One region of the Fervidobacterium nodosum Rt17-B1 genome, then DNA from elsewhere that is predicted to be linked to it. Evidence: riboswitches for the same ligand, from Rfam matches in the RefSeq annotation. Region 1 holds a riboswitch; the other holds the start of a gene.
What was found. A riboswitch is a leader RNA that binds a small molecule or an ion and turns the genes downstream of it on or off. The one in region 1 is predicted to bind cobalamin.
Positions count from the first base shown of each region.

Region 2: another riboswitch for cobalamin. It lies ahead of FNOD_RS01325 (ABC transporter substrate-binding protein); the one in region 1 lies ahead of cobT (nicotinate-nucleotide--dimethylbenzimidazole phosphoribosyltransferase).

Region 1 covers NC_009718.1:1,473,504-1,477,310, reverse strand. The annotation lists gene cobU (bifunctional adenosylcobinamide kinase/adenosylcobinamide-phosphate guanylyltransferase) at 1-379, opposite strand, end outside; gene cobT (nicotinate-nucleotide--dimethylbenzimidazole phosphoribosyltransferase) at 379-1,425, opposite strand; cobalamin riboswitch at 1,503-1,677, opposite strand; gene FNOD_RS07135 (extracellular solute-binding protein) at 1,772-2,806, shown strand; gene rgy (reverse gyrase) at 2,965-3,807, opposite strand, start outside.
Region 2 covers NC_009718.1:266,649-270,455, forward strand. The annotation lists gene FNOD_RS01320 (FecCD family ABC transporter permease) at 59-1,048, opposite strand; gene FNOD_RS01325 (ABC transporter substrate-binding protein) at 1,050-1,940, opposite strand; cobalamin riboswitch at 1,999-2,170, opposite strand; gene FNOD_RS01330 (hypothetical protein) at 2,272-2,640, opposite strand; gene feoB (ferrous iron transport protein B) at 2,637-3,807, opposite strand, start outside.

The DNA of each region.
Region 1 (3,807 bases):
GAATAACGCCCCAACCAACCTCGTTAGTAACAATTATCAACTCGCATTTCACATTCTTAAACGATTCCAACAGCTTATCTAAATAATTATCTATGTTAACCGCATAATAATACAAATTCCCAAGATATGTTGTAACACACTCAAAGACTATAACATCGTACTTATCGGCGATACTATTAAGAGTATCTGGAACGTTAATTGGTTCCTCATACGTATCGAAATCATTTCCCCTCTCTGCTTTGTGCTTTTCAATACGTTTCTTCATCTCTTCATCGAAAGGTACGCCCGTTGCCAAAAATGCCTTTTTATTGTACTCTTCAGAAAGTTTCAAAGCGAAAGAACTCTTCCCACTCTTCACACCACCAGTTACGAGAATCATCACTGATCAGTCCCTTTCGAAACACCCGCACTATCGAATGTAGCCATCTCTCTAATCATCTTTATTGCGGCTTCGATTATCGACATAGAAAGCACAGCACCGGTACCTTCACCAAGGCGCATGTCTAGGTCAAGGATAGGTCTCAAGCCTAAGGTATCTAAAATCACCTTGTGACCTTTCACCTTCGATTTGTGACCTGCGAAGACATATTCCCTTACTTCTGAATTAATCTCCCAAGCCAATAACAAACCAGCGGTTGTCGGAAAACCATCGATGATAATCGGCACACCCATCTCAGCAGCTTGAAGAATAAAACCTGCCATCTCGCCTATACAAAAACTTCCAACTTTCTGGAGTACATCGATTGGATCGGACGGATTTGGCTTATTTACCTCAATTGCCTTTAAAACAGCCCTTTTCTTGCTCTTCAATTCCTCTGTACTTATCGGTGTCCCAATATCGATTATCTCGTTTATATCGTATCCAAAAGCAACCGCGATTGCCGTGGCGGTTGTTGTATTACCAATCCCCATATCGCCAACTGCGAGCAAATCAGCACCATCTTCTATCGCCTCGCGCGCTATTTTCCTCCCGTACTCTATACACAACAACGCTTGTTCCCTTGTCATCGCAGGGCCTTCCGTAAAATCATTCGTCCCAAAACCAACCTTTGCTCTGATAAGATAAGGAGATTCAATCGGAAAATCACCATCAACACCTGCATCGACAACATAAACAGTTGCTCCAACGTGTCGTGAAAAAACATTAATAGCGGCTCCACCGTTGAGAAAATTGTACACCATCTGCTTTGTAACTTCTTTTGGATAAGCTGAAACCCCTTGCTTAACAACCCCATGGTCTCCCGCAAATACATAAACCCTCTTATCTTCAGGAAGATCTGGAATAACCTTACCCTGGATAAGCCCCATTCTAAGAGCTAAGTACTCAAGATATCCCAAACTTCCGACCGGTTTTGTAAGATTATTGAGCCTTCTCAAAATATCATTACGTAAAGTTTCTTTGTTAATCTTCTTCCCTGTTTCCATACGCCTCTCCCCCTTACTTTCTAATCCACGCTATAATAATTTAAAAACAAATTTTCCTGAAAAGCCCAAGCTTTCAGGAAAGAAATCTACCTAATGTCGGTCTCCCGGCTCGTGGTTCATTCTACTCCCTACGCCTTCCCAGCTCATCGAAATGAGCCAGTGGCATCAATGTAGGTTTCGTCCCCACTCACGGTTGCTGGGCAGCCCCGGATTTCCACCGGTGTTCCCGGCACACTAGGTAGTCAAACTTATTCGGTTTGTTTTTATTCTACCATACAAATATTCAAATTCAAATTATTATTTGATATAATTAAATCGCAAAATCATACTAAGGAGGGAGAGAACGATGATGAAAAAGTTTGGATTGCTTTTTTTATTAATTTTGCTTTCCTCTTTTCTTCTTTTCAATTTAGTCTCTAGCTGTAATCGTTCAAACACATTGCATATTTACAACTGGGCGGATTACATCCCCGAAGAGGTTATAAAAGAATTCGAAAAAGAATACAATTGCAAAGTCGTATACGATACATACTCTTCAAACGAAGAAATGTACTCAAAACTCAAACAAGGCGGGACTGGTTACGACATCGTCTTCCCATCTGGAGACCATGTTAGAATGATGATAAACGATGGAATGCTGGAAAAATTGGATCTTTCTAGGATACCGAACATAAAAAATATTGACCCTATCGTTCTTTCAAAGACAACATTCGACCCAGACCATGAATATTCCGTTCCATACATGATGGGAACAACAGGAATTATTGTAAACAAAAAATTCTTGAAAAGCTTTGAGAAATCCTGGAGCATATACGAACGCGCAGATTTAAAAAACAAACTCACATTACTTGACGATATGCGCGAAGTGTTTGGAGCCGCGCTCAAATATTTAGGATACTCTGTCAATTCAACCAACCCAGAAGAAATCGAACAGGCAAAGCAAGTAATACTAAAATGGAAAGAAAATATCATCAAATTTGACGCCACAACTTACGCACAAGGAGTAGTTAATGGCGAATTTTGGGCAGTCCATGGTTATCCAGAAAACGTCTTCCAATTAATTCCAGAAGAGGAACGCGATAACTTCGAATTCTTCGTTCCAAAAGAAGGAGGTACACTCTGGATAGATAGCATGGTAATTCTCAAAACATCGAAAAACAAAGACTTGGCTTACAAATTCATAAACTTCATCCTTAGACCGGAAATCTCAGCAAAGATTTCAGATTATCTAATGATTCCATCACCTGTTACAGATGCGGTAAATTACAAAGAAGTGGCAAATATCTACGAAATCTCAGACCTTGAGAACTGCGAAATAATCGATTACCTTGGTGATAAAATCGACCTTTACAACAAAGCATGGGAAGAAATCATAAAATAAATATGTATCATTTAAAACTAAACTTGGTTTTGGTAGTCTACTGAAGATATGTTTTTTAGTTTTCTTTGAAATGTTTTTTCATTTATAAATATCTCTATTCTCTAAAAATAAACCCCATTCAATTTTCCGATTGAATGGGGTTAAATTTTTTTAAATCCTCAAATTCTCTCAATTTCCATTTTTAGATTTTTAAGTATCTTTTGGTAATCTTCTTCGCCAAGTTCTACTTTGTCCATAAGTTGTTCAAGTTCTCTTGTAAAGTCTTCTCTTACAAATTTAAATTTCTCTGGACTGGAGTTTAAGAATTTGTACACTTTCTCACCTAGCGGTGTCGGTATCAGGTATCCTTCTTTTTCTACGACGTATCCTCTCTCAAGTAATCGACTTACAATTGTGGCATACGTAGATGGTCTTCCAAGACCACGTTTTTTCATCTCTTCTACGAGTGTACCTTGCGTGAATAAAGGTACTTTCGGAACGCTGTAGAAGGATTTATAATTCACCACAACAACTTCCCCAGTAGGTATTTTCGTAAGTTTGATTGGGAATATTTTGTTGTAACCTTCTTGGATGATTTCTTCATATATTTCAAATGTCTGCTCTTTGTCGAAGGCTTTGACTGTAATATCACAACTTTTAACTACAACATTTCTCATTTGAGATGATATGAATCTTTTGAATATTAAATCATAAATTTTCAGGTGATCTGGCGTAAAATCTTCAAGTTCGCCTGAGTAGATCATCGATTTTATATCTTCGACATCAAGTACTCTTGTTGGTCTTATGCATTCGTGCGCTCCACCTTCGCCCCATGTTCTTCCTTTGAAATATTCTTCACCAAATTGTTCAGCTATATAACTTTTTGCAACGCTTATTCCAACATCTGATACTCTCGTAGAGTCTGTACGATGGTATGTGATGAATCCTCTTTCGAACAATTCTTGGAGTATTTCCATCGTTCTTGAAACGGAAATTTTGTATTTTTCGGAAGCGTCTTTCAA
Region 2 (3,807 bases), 740 kb from region 1:
ATCTAAATAAAATTATAGCACATTTAGTGCTTAATTTTGTACAAGTTTGCAATTTCTATCAACTTTTTCTTTTCATGAGCCAAAACATAAACGGGGCGCCAATTAAGGAGGTTATTATACCAACTGGTATTTCCACAGGATTGAGAAGTGTACGTGAAAGGGTATCACACACTGACATAAATAATCCACCAATTAAAATCGTCGACGGAATGTTTTTTCTATGTGAAGGTCCAGATATCATGCGTGCCATGTGCGGGACTATCAAACCTACAAAGCCAATAATTCCTGTTTTAGATACAAATGCTGCAGTTACAAATGAACCAAGCAAATAAAAAAGCCACTTTACGCCTTCAACATTTACTCCTAGGCTTTTTGCCTCCTTCTCACCAAGTGACATCGCATCAAGTTGTTTGCTATACAATAAAGATAAAAAAACGAAAACACCTAATGATAATGCTGGAACAGGTATATCAGAAAAAGTAATACCAGAAAATGAGCCAAAGAGCCATACATGACCTGTTACTAAAGTTTTTTGCGCTATGTTCAATAATAACATACTGCCTGCAGAAAACATCGTACTCACCAATACACCGCTTAGTACGAGATGAACTACTGGTATTACACTCCCTTTTCTTGCCAAAGTTATAGTCATAAGAGAAGCAATTACCGCAAAAATGAAGCTCATTGTTGGAATGCTTACATGTGCAATAGAATTGACCACAAAATATACAGCAAGTAAAGCTCCAAAGCTTGCACCCGCGGATGTTCCCACTAAATATGGATCAACAAGAGGATTTTTCATAATTGCTTGGAAAGTGTTACCAACGATTGATAGTGCGATACCTGTAAGTGTTGCCATGAGTACCCTTGGAAATCTTAAATTCCATATCATGTACTTTTCTGGAGAATCTTCAGTTAAAAGTTTAAAAATTTTGAAAACGCTTACATTCACTGTACCGAAGGATAGATTTAAGAGAAAGACCACAACAAAAATAACAGGGAGAGAGTATCTCCCTGTTTTTAAAATCAAAGACTTTAACTTGGACAAATTACTTTCCTCCATAGAAGAAATTATAGAAAATATCGAGATATTTGAATATATGTGGAGCCGCTTGACTTACTTCGTCACCATCAACTACAAAGATTTTGTTGTTTTTCACAGCTTTAAGATTTTTCATTATTGAATGATTTTTGACAGCCTGTTCAACAGACTTTACATCACCATAAGCACCAATGATAATTACATCGGGATCTTGTTGTACCAACCATTCCCAGCTTACCGATAACCAACCGTTATTTCCGGAATATGGAGCTGCGATATTTTTACCGCCAGCAATAACAATAAGTTCATTCATATAGGACCCCGTACCAGCTGTCCAAAGTTCTTTTACTTTTTCATCAGGTACGGTTATAGTGAAAAATACTGTAGGTCTTTTTTCAAGAGGTATTTTTGAAGTTTTTTGACCAACTTCAGTCATTTTTTGCCTCAATTCGTTGGTAATTTTATCTGCTTTTTCTTTTACGTTGAAAACTGCTCCGAGTTGTCCAACTGCTTTTATTATGTCGGTGAGAGTGTTGGCGTTCAAAACATAAGCGGTAAGATTTGCTTTTTCAAGTTTCTCAACCTCTGGGAATTGGAATCCACCAAACATCAGTACAAGATCAGGCTTTAAAGAATAAATTTTTTCAATATTAAGCGGAACCATGTTACCTATATTTTCCGCTTTTTTGTAATTATCCCATGCTGTAACTCCAACAATCCTATATTCCAATCCCAAAGCTTGAAGGTACCTTGTTGCACTTGGTGCCGCGGAAACTACTCTACGAGGTGGCATAGGAATGTTTACAATTCTTCCTGCATCATCAACAACCGCAATAGCTAAGGAAAGAACCGTAAACAATAACAGTACCAATAACCAGACTTTTCTCAAAGTTTTCATACACAAACCCCTCCTCTATGCAAAAATTTTTTGCCATCCCCAGGCTACGTGGTGGATGGCTCCCTTCCTTTGCATGTTAGGTCTCCCGACTCGTGGATCATCCTACTCTTCACACCTTCCCAGCCAAAATTAGGCCAGTGGTATATTGTGAATTTCGTCCCCACTCACGGTGGCGGCCCCGCGCCGGATTTTCACCGGGCTTCCCTTTCAACATGCAAAGGGAGGTTTATTTATATTTTTATCCTTAAATTTTATTATAAACCACTCTTTTTCAAAATTCAATATTTACTTTCTTGAATTAAAGCTACATATACATGTTTTTTGATAAGCATTATTTCTTAAAAGCTAATTTTCTGAGTTTTTGTACGTTATAAATGTTATACAGCGAAAATATCATCAGAACGATATCCGCGTTAGTTAATTTATAGATAGATTCACCAAAAATTTTATTAATCATGGAAAATATGAATGTTAGAAATACGTACCCACCAGTTATTAAAAATAGGATATTTCCAACGTAAAGATGCGCTATGCGGTATGATATAGCTGGTTTGCCAAATTCTCTGAAGCTTGTTAAAAATACAAGAGAAAATGTGAAAAGTATAAGTGCAAATATATACTGTTTTTCAAAAATATACATAATAGATATAAGGAAAGAAGAAAATATCGATATCCAAAGATTCAAATTTATGTACTTCATGATAACAGCCTCCAAGAAATATTAACCAAAAATGCGATAAAATAAGAAATGGTTAAACTATAAAGTATCGCAAACAACGTGTATTTGTTACTATTTGTTTCCGCCTTTATAGCTGCAAGTGTTGCAAAGCAAGGTATGTAACCTAGAACAAATACCATCAACGTCGCTGCTGTAGCAGGTGAAAGCACTACGTTTTCAATACCGTTGTAGAATTGTGAGAATGATGATACTATAATTTCTTTTGCTACACCACCAAATATAAGTGCGGAAACTGTTTGCCATGAAAAACCTAAAGGCCTAAATAAGAATTCTAGAGATTTGCCAATCATGGCAACAAAACTATTTTCAATATTGTTTGGATCTGGAAAATACGAGAGTGCCCATACAATTATGCTTGCTGCAAAGATTATTGTTCCAGCTTTTTCGATAAAATGTTTACCTCTGTTCCACATATACACTGCTATATTTGATAATTTTGGAAGCCTGTACCGTGGTAATTCCATTATAAAAGGTACAGTTTCTCCTTTAAGTATAACTTTGTTGACAATTCTTGATGAGATAGCGGTAAGTACTATACTTAAAAGATAAATTAAAAAGAAAGCTTCAGCTTTGTATTGCGAAAAAGCCACGCCTATTATCATTAGATAAACAGGTATTCGTGCGTTACAACTTATGAATGGAGACACCAAAATGGTTGTTATTCTTTCTCGCTCGTCAGATAAGCCACGAGCTGCCATTATTGAACTGACGTTGCAACCAAACCCTAAGAGTAAGGTCATAAATGAACGACCTGTCAGTCTTAGAGAGTACATTAATTTATCCATAATAAATGCTATTCTTGGTAAATATCCACTTTCTTCCATTATCCCAAGTGCAAAGAATAAGGCAAATATGCTTGGTATAAAAGCTAAAACACTTCCAACGCCATTTATAATTCCATCAGATATTAAAGATTTAAACATAGTGTCGTTTCCTATAAATTCGACAAGTTTTCCAAATAGGAATTCCAAAAGTCCAACTAAAGGTTCCGAAGTTTTAAATGTAAAGTTAAATGCTAAATAAATGAGTGAAATAAATATAGGTATGCCTAAATATTTGTGCGTTAAAACATGGTCTAAAGCTTCCATGGTGGATAACAAATTGTTCGATTTGGTAAAACATCTCGAA